2 regions of the Xanthomonas sp. NCPPB 901 genome follow, and region 2 is predicted to be linked to the other one. Evidence: predicted binding sites of a transcription regulator. Region 2 holds the regulator's gene; the other holds the start of a gene.
The links. Region 2 encodes FliA, which starts transcription of late flagellar genes. Its sites were predicted from a motif close to TAAAGTTTNNCNNNCNNNGGCCGATAA; they were not measured.
Positions count from the first base shown of each region.

Region 1: the regulator FliA is predicted to act here: its motif matches at 6,007-6,033, upstream of AC1PME_RS17330 (methyl-accepting chemotaxis protein).

Region 1 covers NZ_CM161511.1:4,084,284-4,091,434, forward strand. Annotated here, with positions in the region: gene AC1PME_RS17305 (energy transducer TonB) at 1-268, shown strand, start outside; gene AC1PME_RS17310 (cytochrome-c peroxidase) at 371-1,525, opposite strand; gene AC1PME_RS17315 (hypothetical protein) at 1,597-1,791, opposite strand; gene AC1PME_RS17320 (hypothetical protein) at 2,064-2,201, shown strand; gene AC1PME_RS17325 (TorF family putative porin) at 2,547-3,329, opposite strand; gene AC1PME_RS17330 (methyl-accepting chemotaxis protein) at 3,326-5,851, opposite strand; gene AC1PME_RS17335 (DUF3228 family protein) at 6,325-6,882, opposite strand; gene AC1PME_RS17340 (M14 family metallopeptidase) at 7,076-7,151, opposite strand, start outside.
Region 2 covers NZ_CM161511.1:2,607,218-2,614,368, forward strand. Annotated here, with positions in the region: gene flhA (flagellar biosynthesis protein FlhA) at 1-78, shown strand, start outside; gene flhF (flagellar biosynthesis GTPase FlhF) at 249-1,886, shown strand; gene AC1PME_RS10935 (MinD/ParA family ATP-binding protein) at 1,873-2,757, shown strand; gene AC1PME_RS10940 (RNA polymerase sigma factor FliA) at 2,754-3,503, shown strand; gene cheY (chemotaxis response regulator CheY) at 3,523-3,915, shown strand; gene AC1PME_RS10950 (protein phosphatase CheZ) at 3,916-4,524, shown strand; gene AC1PME_RS10955 (chemotaxis protein CheA) at 4,792-6,540, shown strand; gene AC1PME_RS10960 (flagellar motor protein) at 7,076-7,151, shown strand, end outside.

The sequences.
Region 1 (7,151 bases), 1.5 Mb from region 2:
AGGCAAGGTACTGGCGCGGCTGCACCAGTTCCGCCGCTACCCGCGGCAGGCGCGCAATCGCCGCCAGGAGGGCGTGGCCTACGTGCGTGCGCGGCTCGACCGGCAAGGCCGCGTGCTGTCGGCGACGATCCGCCACGGTAGCGGCTACGCCCTGCTCGACCAGGAGGCCCTGCAGACCTTCCTGCGCGCGCAGCCGCTGCCGCGCGCGCCGGACACGCTGCCGGACCCGGTCGAAGTCGACGTTCCGGTCGAATTCTTCCTGCGCTGAGCCGGCGCCGGTGCTGGCGCGCGGCAGAGCGGCCGCTGCAGGCTCCGGCGCAGCGCGTGCCCGCGCCCCGCTCGCGCGTGCGCAGTCCGGGCGCAGCGGCGCCTACAAGGTATCCAGGAACGCGGTGATCGCCTCCAGCTCGCTCCGGTGCAGGTCCAGCGGTTGCAGCAGCGGGTCCGGCTGCGGAAACAGCGGGTCGCCCAGCTGCGCCGGCCTGGGCTTGGGCCGCGGCATGCCGACGTTGTACAGGTTGACGATGCCGCGCAAGTCGGCGAACCCGCCGTTGTGCATCCACGGCCCGGTCTTGCCGACGCCGCGCAGCGAGGGCGTGCGGAACTTGCCGCTGTCGGCGGGATCGCCGGTGACCTCGTAGCGGCCCAGGTCCTGCCGCGCGCGGCCGTAGAAATGCAGGCCCAGGTTGTGGAAACCGTTGTCGGTCAGCGCCGGCCCGCTGTGGCAGTTCATGCAGCGCGCGTGGGTGCGGAACAGATGCAGCCCCCACACCTGCTGGTCGCTGAGCAGGTCGCGCCGCCCCTCCAGGAAGCGGTCGAAGCGGTTGGCGCGCGGGACCAGGCTGCGCTGGTACGCCGCCAGCGCCTGCGCGAGCCGCGGCGCGTCGATGCGCCGCGTCCCGAACACGCGCTGGAACTGCGCCGGGTAGTCCGCACTGCGGTTCAGCCGCCGCAACAGCGCGGCGATGTCGAAATCCATTTCCTTGCGATCGACGATGGGATGCAGCGCCTGCTCTTCCAGGGTGCGCGCGCGTCCGTCCCAGAACAGCGGCTGCGCATAGGCCGCCATCGCCACGCTCATCGCGTTGCGCCGCCCGCGCTGGCGGGCGTTGCCGAACGGCACGCTGCGGCCGTCGCCCCAGCCCAGTTCGCGGTCGTGGCAACTGGCGCAGGCGATCTGCCCGGAGCGCGACAGGCGCGGGTCCTCGAACAGCAGGCGGCCCAAGGCGATCTTGTCCGGCGTGCCGGGATTGTCCGGCGGCTCCGGGGCCCTCGCCGGCAGCGGCGCCAGTTCGCTCCACTGCGCACCGTCGGCCACCTGCGGTGCCGGCCACTGCGCGATGGGCTGGGCATACACCCGGCGCAGGCAGGCATAGTCGATCGTCGCTGCGCTCGCCGCGATGCGGCTACGGCAGTACGCCAACGCCGCATCGGCCTCCGCTGCGGCGGCCGCCGGCGCCGGCGGGACCGCCTGCGGCGCTGCCGCCAGGCCGGCCAGCAGCAGCGCAAGGCGGTACCGCCGCACGCGCCTGCACCGGCCGCGCGCCGCTCCCTGCGACGCATCGGCCGGCGCCCGCTCATGTACGCACTCGCGCATCAGAAGCGGTAACCGGCTTCCAGCCAATAGCTGCGCCCGGCTTCGTAGTAGGCGGAACTGCCGGCGCCGACGATGGGGTTGGCCCGGTTGAGCACGTTCATCGCCTCCACCCGCGCGTAGACCTGTTGCGCGCGCGGCAGCTCGACGCTGTATTCCAGGGTGGTATCGAGGCTGAAGGAGCGCGGATAGACCACGTCGGCATAGACGTCGAGGGTCTGTCCCTGGTAGTCGGCGCTGCCGCGCTGCAGGATGTTGCGGAAGCCGGCGCGGTAGCGCAGGAAATTGCTCCACAGCAGTTCGCCGGGCCCCAGCGCAAGCCGCGTCTGCGTGGACAGGCGTGCGTTCCACCGGCGCGCGAAGTCGGTGGCCGGCAGGTCGTACAGCCACGTCGGCTGTCCCTTGCCAGGTCGGCGGCGACGTCGCGGCAGCCCAGGCGCCCGGCGAGCCAGCGCTGCAGCCAGGGCTGATGATCACGGTAGAGCTGACCGAGCGAATCCCGATGGAGAAGCATGCGACCCCCGAGCGAAGCGGCGTGGGGCCGCTTCGACGCGCGTGGCTCGCCCCTGAACAAAAGAAAACGATTCTTATTTACTTTGGCGACTGACGTCAATGCTTGGCGGCGGTTGCCCTGCCCTGCCCTGCCCGGCGCGGCCAGCGTGCCTGCCGCGCGACCGCGTCGACGTGGCGGCGGCGCGACTGCCCAAGCGCTCCGCGGAGTGCGATGGCCTCGGCTGCCCGTCCCCTGCCAGCGCCCCGCTTCCGCCCCGTGTCCGGCGCATCGAGGCGCGGCCACCAGTTCGCCTCGCGCGCGCGGAACGCCCCGCTACGACGGCGGGCGGCGCGGTCTGCTGCCGGTCGCTTCCATGCGCAACGCATGGCGCAGATGGCGACCGCACCACGCTTCAGCACCACCTGCGCGCGTTGCTGGCGGCGAAGGGCGCCGCGTCCGCTACAGCGTGAAACTGCGCTTGATCGTGAACACCCAGGCGCCGTCGATCGGATTGGACACATGCACCCGGCCGTCGCCGTCGGCCACGCCGGTGGTGTAGCGGCGGTACACCCCGGCGCTGTTCCAGGCGCGCGCGTAGCTCAGCGCGAACTCGGTGCCGCGCCAGGTGCGGCTCAGGCCCAGGCGCGCATCGGTCCAGCCGTAGTCGGCGAAATGGCGCACGTGCTGGTGGCCGGCATGCACGCTCGCCTGCCAGTCCGGTGCCAGCGGCAGCGTGGCGTCCAATGCCAGGTAGCCGGAGCCGCGCGAATGCCGGCCCTGGCCGACGCCCAGCGTGGCGCTGTTGTAGCCGAAATAGTCGCGGGTCCAGGTGCTGGCGTAGGACAACTCCAGCGTGCGCCAGCGCCCGGCGACGATCGCCTCGCCGTAGTCGTAGCGGGTGCCGCTGGCGCTCATGCGCGCGCCGGGATAGGCGTAGTGGTAGACCCCGGCGCGCCAGCCCCAGTCGCCGCGGCTGGCCGCGTAGCCGGCGTACACGTCCCACTCCAGGTGCCCGCCTTCGATGAAGTACGGGCTCACCCCCGACGCCCAGGTGCCGGCGAACCAACCGCTGTCGCTGGCCACGTCCAGCCCGCCCTGCAGCACCGGCCGGCCCCAGCTCTGCTCGAACCCGCGCGAGACGTAGTTCGAGGTCGCCGCCAGATTGGCGCTGGCGGTCCCGGCCCAGGCCGGTGCGGCGCTGCCCAGCGCCACAGCCAGCGCTACCGTACGCGCCGGCCTCACGACACCAGTTCCAGCCGCGCCCGGCCCGACGCGGGCGCGGCGAGCTTGAACAGCGCCACCGCGCGTTGCAGTTCCTCGGCCTGATCCTCCATCGCCCGCGCCGCCGCGGTGGCCTCCTCGACCAGCGCGGCGTTCTGCTGGGTCACCTCGTCCATCTGCACGATGGTCTTGCCCACCTGTTCGATGCCGGCGCTCTGTTCCTGCGAGGCGGCGGCGATCTCGCGCATGATGTCGGTGACCCGGCGCACGCTGGCCACCACCTCGCGCATGGTGTCGCCGGCGCCGTTGACCAGCGCGGTGCCGTCGTCGATCTTGCCGACCGAGGCATCGATCAGGCCCTTGATCTCGTGCGCGGCGGTCGCCGAGCGCTGCGCCAGCGCGCGCACCTCGCTCGCCACCACCGCGAAGCCGCGGCCCTGCTCGCCGGCGCGCGCCGCCTCCACCGCGGCATTGAGCGCCAGGATGTTGGTCTGGAAGGCGATGCCGTCGATCACGCCGATGATCTCGGCCATCTTCTTCGACGCGTCGGAAATCCCGGACATGGTCTCCACCACCTGCTCGACCACCGAACCGCCGCGCGAGGCCACGTCGGCGGTGTCCTGGGCCAGGCGGTTGGCCTGGTGCGCATGCTCGGCGTTCTGCTTCACCGTGGCGGTCAGTTCCTCCATCGAGGCCGCGGTCTCTTCCAGATTGGCCGCCTGCTGCTCGGTGCGGCGCGACAGGTCGTCGTTGCCGGCGGCGATCTCGCTGGCGGCGGTGTTGATCGCGGTGGTGGCCTGCTGGATGCGGCCGACGATGCCGGTCAGCTGCTCCACGGTGGCATTGGCGTCGTCGCGCATCTGCGCGAACACGCCATGGAACTCGCCGTGCATGCGCGCGGTGAGATCGCCCTGGGCCACGGCGCGCAACAGCGCCGACAGGGCCGAGAGGTTGCCTTCGGTCAGCTCCATCAGGCCGTTCAGCCCGACCACCATGCCGCGGAAGTCGTACTGGAAGCGCTCGGCGTCGCCGCGCCGGGAGAAATCGCCCGAGGCCGCGGCCTGCGCCAGTTCGGTGATGGCCTGGTTGATCGCCTGCAGGCTGCGCTTGGTCGTGCGCATCGCCTCGGTGATCGCCGCCTTTTCGCCCGGCAGCGGTTCCATGTCCACCTGCATGTTGCCGATCGCGTACTGCGCCATCACCTCGACCAGGCGCCGCTGCACGTCCACGTGCGCGGCGACCAGCGCGTTGGTGCCGTGGACCATGCGCCCGTACTCGCCGGGGAAGCGCGCGGCGTCCATCCGGTAGCTCATCTCGCCGGCGTCGTGGCGCTGCGCCATCTCCGCCTGCGCCTGCATCACCGCCTGCAGCTGCGCCTGCATGCTGCCCATCGCGTCCAGCAACTGGCCCAGTTCGTCGTCGCGGCGGTGCCGGACCTGGCTGTCCAGGCGCCCGGCGGCCACCGCGGAGGACACCCGCACCGCCTCGGCCAGCGGGTCGAGCACCTGCCGGCGCAGCAGCAGGTACAGCGCGCCGCTCAGCAACAGCGCCGAAAGCAGGCCGACCGCGGCGATGGTCCACAACAGCGCGCGCGCCTTGGCCATCACCAGTGCGTACGGCACCGAGATGCCCAGCGCGAACGCCTGCGGCGCATCGCCGATCTTCAGCGGCACGAACACGCTCAGCGCGTCCTCGCCGTCGCTGCGGCGATGGTCGAACACCACCTGGCCCTTGGCCACGCGCGCCAGCATGTCCTTCGACCAGGCGTCGTTGCGGGTCTTGCCGACCTGCTGCGGATCGCGGCTGGCCATCACCACGCCCCGCGGCGACAGCAGACTGGCATAGCCCTCGCCCATCGGCCGCAGCGCGGCGATGCGCCGCTGCAGGGTATCGAGGGTGAAGTCGACGGTGACCACGCCCAGGAAACGGCCGTTCTCCAGGATCGGCGTGGCCAGCGTGGTCATCAGCGTGTCCTTGCCGGCCACCGGGTAGTAGTACGGCTCGATCACCACCGGCTTGTGCGTGTTGCGCGCCAGCAGGTACCAGTCGCCGTCGCCGGGCTTCTCGTAGTCGCGCAGCGCCTCGCGGACCAGCGTGCCGTTCTGCCGCGACCACCAGGTCATGTAGCGGCCGGTGGCGTCGTGGCCCTCGGCGCCGACAAAGCCTTTGTCGTTGCCGTCGAACGCGTCCGGCTCCCACATGGTGCTGATGCCCAGCCACTGCGGATGCGCGTCGAGCTGGCTGCGCAACACCGCCGTGGCGGTGTCACGCGACAGGCCGCCGGCGCCGTGCTGCACGCGGAAGCTGTTGGCCAGCGCCTCGCTGGCGTCGAAGGCCACGCCGATCTCGCGCGACACGCGCTGCGCTTCCAGTTGCGCCAGGTTCTCGATGCTGGTGCGCGAGGTCGACAGCAGCGCGTCGCTGCTGCGCCAGTAGATGATCATCGCGGTCAGGCCGAAGCAGGCCAGCGCGAGCAGGCCGGTACCCAGCATCAGGCGTTTGGCGACGCTGCCGCGACGGCGATGCGGCGAGGGAGTAGACATGACGACTTCCTTGGCAGGGGGAGGGATACGGTCTTGGGGCCACACGCCGCGCCGTCTCCGTCGCCGATGGCCCGCCAGGGACGCCTTCCCCACCGGGCCACGACGCGCCGCCGGACATCGCGTCCGGGTGCTGCTGCATGCGCCCCACCCTCTGGCTATCGTCCCGCCATCCGCAAACTTGATGGCCGCTCCGCGCCAAGCCGATGAATGGGCAGAGGTTCCCGGTGAAAACGCGCGGTAGCGCGCAGTTCCCTGCTGCACGTTTGCGCTGGTGAACAGCCGGGTGCACGGGTGCAACGCGGCTTACCGACAGCAGCACAGCAGCAACGGGGAACGGATGACGACGGCTGCGTAGGTGCGTGGCCGAGCGCCAGGCGCTCACGCCCGTGCGCAGTAAGGGCAGCTGCGCGCGGCGCGTACGCAACGCGCTGTGCGGCCGGCAAGGCAGCGCGCGCGGACGGCGCGCGCAGCGCTTACGGACGCCAGTTGGCGTTGTGTTCCCAGAACGCCACGCTGCGCCGATAGGCGTCGCGATCCAGCGGTACGCCCGAGCCGCCCTCCTCCACGCCCAGCGCATTGCGCAGCATGGTGATCGGCGCCATCGGAATCTCCTGCGGCTCGGCGGTGTACAGGCAACCGACCACGCCCCAGTCGGCCTCGATCGGCGCGCCCTCGTGCGCGAGTTGCGCGCGGCTGTAGAGGATCGGCAGCAGGTACTCGGCCACCGGCGGCTCGACGCCCTCGAACCAGCGCACCAGCACCGGCAACTCCTCGCGGCTGCGCGCCTCGTAGCCGGAACGCAGCAGGCGCCGGTTGGCGTCGGTGATCGGCACGGTCAGGCAGCGCGTCGAGGTCCAGTTGCGGTGCACGTGCAGCTTGCAGAACGGCGCGTAGCCGTCCAGCACCTGCAGCGGCGCATGCGCGTTGAGGTGCTGCTCGAACTGCTCCGGCGTGCAATCCTGGATCGCATTGCGGCGGCCATCGCGCGGGAACAGGCGGGTGCGGGCGAACGGCGTGAGGACGATGGACATGGCGTCGTGGCGAACGAGGGCGCACCAGCGTAGCGCGCGGCAGGGCCAGTGCCCACCGCTGCCACCGTCGCCGCGCCGGCAAACCCCGGTGTTCGGAAACCCCACGTAGCAGCGGCTTCAGCCGCGACAGGCGCTATCGGTAACGCCCTGCGTGGCTGAAGCCGCTCCTACAGGGCATGCAGCCGGATTGCGGCTACGGATGCGCCAGGGCGTAGTCGATCGCCGCGCGCACCGCCGCCACCTGTGCGGCGTTGCACTGCTGCGGCGTG
Region 2 (7,151 bases):
GTCCCCGCGCTGTCGGTCCTGTCCTACAGCGAAGTGCCGGAAGACAAGCGGCTGAAGCTGGTGGGCACGATCAGTTGAGATGACGGGAATCGGGAACAGGGAATGGGGAATCGTCCCCCTGTCCCGGAAGCGGAGAGAGCAATGAACACGATCACCACAACCCAGACACGGCACCGCGGCCCGCCACGTATCGGCACCGGCAGCGCGTCCATTCCCCATTCCCCGTTCTCCATTCCCGGCTTCCACCCATGAAGATCAAACGCTTTGTCGCCCCCGACATGCGCACCGCCTTCCGGATGGTGCGCGACGAGCACGGGCCGGATGCGGTGATCCTGTCCAACCGGCGCACCGACGAGGGCATCGAGATCGTCGCCGCCAGCAACTACGACGAAGCCCTGGTGCAGCGGGCGCTGGATGCGGTGCGCCCGGACGAGGCGCCGCGCGCCGCCGCGGCGGCGCAGGCCCCGGCCGCGGCCGCCCCGCGTGCCGCACGCGGCGACAGCGCCGCGGCCAGCCCGGCGATGGCGATGATGGCCGCGATCAGCGAACGCCGCGGCAATGCCGCGCCCGCCGCCGCCGCACGGCCGCTGACCCAGCCGGCGGCGCTGGCCGCCTCGGCCATGCCGGGCGCGGCCGCCCCGGCCGCCGCCGCGCGCCAGCCCGCGCCGGCCAAGGCTGCGGCTGCGGCTGCGGCTGCGGCTGCAGCTGCGGCGGTGGCGCCAGCGCCGGCCCGTGCCGAGTTCAGCATTCCCGAGGACGTGTTCCGCAACGCCCCGATCAGCGTACCCCTGCCCAGCCCGTTCGCCGCCACCCCGGCGCCGGCCGCCGAGGCCGCGCCGGCCTGGCGCGACGACGTCGCCGCGGTGGCGCTGACCCCGGTAAGCGCCCCGGCCGCGCCGATCGCGCCGGCGCCGGCCGCTGCCGGAATCCCGGCGGCCGCGGCACTGGCGGCGGTGCCGACCTTCCCCGCCCCGCAGAACGACGAACAATTGACGCAGCTGCGCGACGAACTGGCGCTGATGCGGCAGATGATCGAGCGCGAGATGAACCGCCTCACCGACGAGCGCCTGCGCGGCTCGCCGGTCCGCGCCCAGGCGCTGGAGCTGATGGACGACTACGGCTTCGACAGCGGCATCATCCGCGACGTGGTCATGCAGATCCCCGCCGACCTGGAGCTGCACCGCGGCCGCGGACTGATGCTGGGCCTGCTGTCCAAGCGCCTGCCGATCGCCGCGCTGGACCCGCTCGAGGAAGGCGGCGTGATCGCCCTGATCGGCCCGACCGGCGCCGGCAAGACCACTACCATCGCCAAGCTGGCCTCGCGCTTCCTGGAGCGCCATGCCGCCCGCGACGTGGCCCTGGTCACCACCGACACCATCCGCGTCGGCGGCCGCGAACAGTTGCACAGCTACGGCCGCCAGCTCGGCATCGCCGTGCACGAGGCCGACAGCGACGCCGCGCTGCAGCTGCTGCTGGAGCGCCTGGCCGACTACAAGCTGGTCCTGATCGACACCGCCGGCATGGGCCAGCGCGACCGCGCCCTGGCCGCGCAGCTGCACTGGCTGCGCGCCTCGCGGGTGGTCCGGTCCTTGCTGGTCCTCCCCGCCAACGCCCATTTCTCCGACCTGGACGAGGTGGTGCGCCGGTTCGCTGGCGCCGACCCGCAGGGGGTCATCCTGACCAAGCTGGACGAGACCGGGCGGTTCGGCAGTGCCTTGTCGGTGGTCGTGGACCACCGCCTCCCCATCACCTGGGTGACCGATGGACAGCGTGTGCCGGACGACCTGCACCGCGCCAACGCCGCCAGCCTGGTATTGCGCCTTGAAGATTTGCGGCGCGCTGCCGATAAGCCCTGTACTCCGGAGCAGACCCATGCCGTCGCGTGACTACGTCAATCTGACCAATGCCTTTCCCCTGTCGGCGACGCGCAACGAACCGCTGGGTCCGGTGCGGACCATCGCCGTGACCGGCGGCAAGGGCGGCGTGGGCAAGACCAACATCTCGGTCAACCTGTCCATGGCGCTGGCCGACATGGGCAAGCGCACCCTGCTGCTGGACGCCGACCTCGGCCTGGCCAACGTCGACGTGCTGCTGGGGCTGACCCCCAAGTTCACCGTGGCCGACCTGGTCGCCGGGCGCTGCACCCTGGAAGAGGTGCTGATCGACCTGCCCAACGGGCTGATGGTGGTGCCCGCCGCCTCCGGCCGCCGCTACATGGCCGAGCTGCCGCCGGCCCAGCACGTGGGCCTGGTCAACGTGTTCTCCGAGCTGCAGCGCGAGCTGGACGTGATGATCGTCGACACCGCCGCCGGCATCACCGACAGCGTGCTGACCTTCTGCCAGGCCGCGCAGGACGCGGTGGTGGTGGTCTGCGACGAGCCGGCCTCGATCACCGACGCCTACGCCCTGATCAAGGTCCTCTCGCGCGAGCGCGGCGTGGACCGGGTGCAGATCGTCGCCAACATGGTCCGCGACCTCAACGAAGGCCGCCTGCTGTACGACAAGCTCAGCCGGGTCTGCGAGAAGTTCCTCGGCGACGTGTCGCTGAACTACCTGGGCTGCGTGCCGCAGGACGACTGGCTGCGCCTGTCGGTGCAGCGCCAGCAGCCGGTGGTCAAGGCCTACCCGTCCAGCCCGTCGGCGCAGGCGATCGCCGAGATCGCCCGGCGCACCGCGCGCTGGCAGGCGCCGACCGCCCCGCGCGGCAACGTCGAGTTCTTCGTCGAACGCATCATCCAGCGCGGGGTGGCCGCATGAACGCCGCCGCCCACTACCGCGCCGTCCAGCGCAACAGCGCCAACGACTACATCGCCCAGCACTCGGACCTGGTCCGGCGCATCGCCCACCACCTGGCGGCGCGGCTGCCGGCCAGCGTCGAGATCGACGACCTGATCCAGGCCGGCATGATCGGCCTGATCGAGGCCTCGCGCAGCTACGACGCCGAACAGGGCGCCTCGTTCGAGACCTACGCCTCGATCCGCATCCGCGGCGCCATGATCGACGAGATCCGCCGCGGCGACTGGGTGCCGCGCTCGGTGCACCGCCGCGCCCGCGACGCCGCCTCGGCGATCCGCAAGATCGAACAGAGCACCGGCCGCGCCGCCGCCGCCAACGAAGTGGCCGCGGCGATGGACATGCCGCTTCCCGAATACCTGCGTTTGATGGAAGATGCCGCCCGCGGCCAGGTGCTGAGCCTGGAGTCGCGCATCGAGGACCATGGCGAACTGGATACCATCGCCAAGGGCGGACCCAATCCGCAGCAGATGCTCGAGCGCAGCGAATTCGGCCGCGAGCTGGGCAAGGCCATCGCGCAGTTGCCCGAACGCGAGCAGTTGGTGCTGTCGCTGTACTACGAGCAGGAATTGAACCTCAAGGAAATCGGCGCGGTGCTCGGGGTCAGCGAGTCGCGCGTGTGTCAGATCCATGGCCAGGCCACGGTACGGTTGCGCGGACGCCTGAAGGCGTTCGAGGTCGCCGATGCCGGTCTGGAAGACGAAGAATAGGAACCCTTAGGAGTCAGTGGTGAACAAGAACATGCGGATTTTGATCGTGGACGATTTCTCGACGATGCGACGCATCGTCAAGAATCTGCTCGGCGATCTGGGCTTCACCAACACCGCCGAGGCCGAAGACGGCAACAGCGCCCTGGTCGCGCTGCGCTCGGCGCCGTTCGAGTTCGTGGTCACCGACTGGAACATGCCGGGCATGACCGGCATCGACCTGCTGCGCAACATCCGCGCCGACGACAAGCTCAAGCACCTGCCGGTGCTGATGGTCACCGCCGAGGCCAAGCGCGAGCAGATCATCGAGGCCGCCCAGTGCGGCGTGAACGGCTACATCATCAAGCCGTTCACCGCGCAGACGCTGCAGGAGAAGCTGGGCAAGATCTTCGAACGCCTGGGAGCGACCGCCTAAATGGAAGCTACCGCCGAACGCACCGCCCTGATCGAACGCCTGCAAGGCGCGCTCGACGCGCTGGAAAACGGCGACGAGGCCGGCTGGCGCAGGGAGATCGACACCCTCGCCGCCTGGCGCACACGGCCGATGATGCAGGGCCTGAGCCGGCTTGCGCGCGATCTGGGGCAGGCGCTCGGCGAACTGCCGGTGGTGCCCAGCGAGGCCGGCGAACTGGACGATGCCTGCTCGCGCCTGGACCACGTGGTGGAGATGACCGAACAGGCCAGCCACCGCACCCTGGACCTGGCCGAGGAATGCCGTGCGCTGGCCGACCAGCTGGCCGCCGGCGGCCTCAGCGGCGACCAGGGCGAGATCCTCGACAAGATCCGCCACAACCTCACCGAAATGGCCCTGGCGCAGAGCTTCCAGGACCTGACCGGGCAGATCATCCGCCGCGTCGCCGGCATCGTGCGCCGCGTGCACGAGGGCTTCGGCGCGCTGGGTCTGCCGCCGAAGGAAGAACGCAAGGCCGACGGCACCCTGGCCGGCCCGGTCCTGCCCGGCCTGGATCGCCACGGCGTGTCGCAGCACGACGCCGACGACCTGCTGTCCGGACTGGGACTCTAGAGCGTGCCCGGGCGATTGGACTAGGCCACGCCGCACTCGGGTGCGCGCACGGCGAGAAAGAACGAGGGAATTTATGTCAACAGACGACCGCATGATGACGCAGGATCGCACGCACCCAAGCGCGGCCCTTCGGGTTGCCGTGTCCGCTCCCCAGGCGGCCGCGCACGGCTTGAACAGGCGGTCGGCCTGTCGCGGCGCCGCGCGCAGCCACCTGGCAACCGGACACGCCAACGTGGCCGATTGCAACCGCGCGGGCAGGCTCTAGCCATGAGCGCCGTACCCGACGACATCGCTGCCGACTTCATCATCGAGGCCCAGGAGATCCTGGACCGGCTCGGCGAGCAGTTGGTGTCGCTGGAGCAGGCGCCCGAGGACAGCGGCCAGCTCAACGCCGTGTTCCGCGGCTTCCACACGCTCAAGGGCGGCGCCGGCTTCCTGGCGATCACCGCCATGGTCGAGCTGTGCCACGCCGCGGAGGAAACCCTGGGCATGGCCCGTGCCGGCCAGGCCACCCTGCAGGCGCAGCACTTCGACGCCGCCCAGCAGTCGCTGGACTACCTGCAGTCGATGCTCGACGCGTTCGGCAACGGCCAGGAGCCGCCGCGCGCGCCGGCGGAACTGATCGCGCAGTTCGACGCGCACGGCACCGCCGCGCCGGCCCCGGCCAAGAGCGCCGCGCCGGCGCCGGCAGCAGCCCCGGCCACCGCCGCCGCGGGCGATGCGGACCTGATCAGCGACGACGAATTCGAGGCGCTGCTGGACCAGTTGCACGGCGATGCGCCGCCGGCGGCCACGCCGCAGGCGCTGCAGCCTGCGCCACGCGCGCCCAGCGCCGCGCCCAAGGCCGCGGCCGCCCCGGCCAAGGCCGCCGAGCCCGAGCAGACCGTGCGCGTGGACACCAAGCGCCTGGACGCGATCGTCAACCTGATCGGCGAACTGGTGCTCTCGCGCAACCGCCTCAAGACCCTGCGCGTGCGCCTGCGCGACGAGGAACTCGACCGTGCGGTCAGCAGCCTGGACATCGCCACCGCGCGCCTGCAGTCGGCGGTCATGCGCACGCGCATGCAGCCGGTCGGCAAGGTGTTCTCGCGCTTCCCCAAGGTGGCGCGCGACGTCGCCCGCTCGCTCAACAAGGAAGTGGAACTGGAACTGGTCGGCGCCGACACCGAACTGGACCGCAACCTGGTCGAAGCGCTGGCCGATCCGCTGGTGCACCTGGTGCGCAACGCGATCGACCACGGCATCGAGGCCCCGGCGCTGCGCGAGGCCACCGGCAAGCCGCGCGGCGGCCACGTGCGCCTGTCGGCGCAGCAGGAAGGCGACTACGTCAGCATCGAAGTGCAGGACGACGGCGCCGGCATCGACCCGGAACGGCTGCGCGCCAAGGCGCGCGAGAAGGGCCTGATCGACCCCGAGGCCGCCGCCCGCCTGAGCACCGAGGAATGCCTGCACCTGGTGTTCCTGCCCGGCTTCTCGACCAAGTCCGAAGTCACCGACATCTCCGGCCGCGGCGTCGGCATGGACGTGGTGCAGTCGCGCATCCGCGAACTCAGCGGGCAGATCCAGATCCAGTCGGAGCTGGGCCGCGGCAGCCGCTTCCTGATCCGCGTGCCGCTGACCCTGGCGATCCTGCCGACCCTGCTGGTACAGGCCGGCGACACCGTCTATGCGCTGCCGCTGGCGCGCGTGGTGGAAGTGCTGCATGCGCCGCGCCGCTCGCTGGGCTGGTTCGACGGCCGCGCCGTGCTCGACCGGCAGTCGCACACCCTGCCGCTGGTGGACCTGCGCCAGTGGCTCAACATCGACGCCCCGCAACTGCCGCTGCTCACCGTGGTGGTGCTGCAGGCCGGCGAATCGCGCATGGGCCTGGTCGTGGACCAGGTCCGCGGCCGCGAGGAAGTGGTGATCAAGCCGCTGCCGCGCTCGCTGCGCGGCCTGCCCGGCTACGCCGGCGCCACCCTGATCGGCGACGGCCGTCTGGCGTTGATTTTGGATGTGGATGGCTTGAAGGCCTGAGAGCCGGGAGTGGGGAATGGGGATTGGGGAATCGTAAGAGCAGGGTTCCTTGCGCCTTCTTGTCTTCTGCGGTGAAACCGGGAATGGGGAATGGGGATTCGGGAATCGCAAAAGCGGCCCCGTGCGCCTCGTTTTTCCCTGTGGGAGCGGCTTCGGCCGCGACGCGGTGAGGCTGGGATTCGGGAATGGGGATTCGGGAAGCGCAACAGCGGTTCCCCGCTGCTATCCCTTCCTTGTGGGAGCGACTTCAGTCGCGACGCGGTAAAGCCGGGCGTGGGGAATCTGCATTGGCGAAAGCGAATGCCCCTGGCCTCCTGTCTCTCGCCGACGCATGTCGCAGTGCGCGCCGGCGACACGCCGAGGTCCGCGCGTCGCGGCTGAAGCCGCTCCCACAACAGCCGACCCCAGATTTCCGTGCGGCTTGCCTTTGCGAATCCCCACTCCCGATTCCCCAATCCCGGCTGCAGCGAATCCCGAATCCCCACTCCCGGCCCCCTACCATCAAGTCCCAAGCCCCGTTGCCGATACCTCTTGCATGGACAAGCTCAGTCTCATTGGCCTGCTGTTGGCGATTCTGTCGCTGATCGGCGGCAGCATCCTCAAGGGCGCCG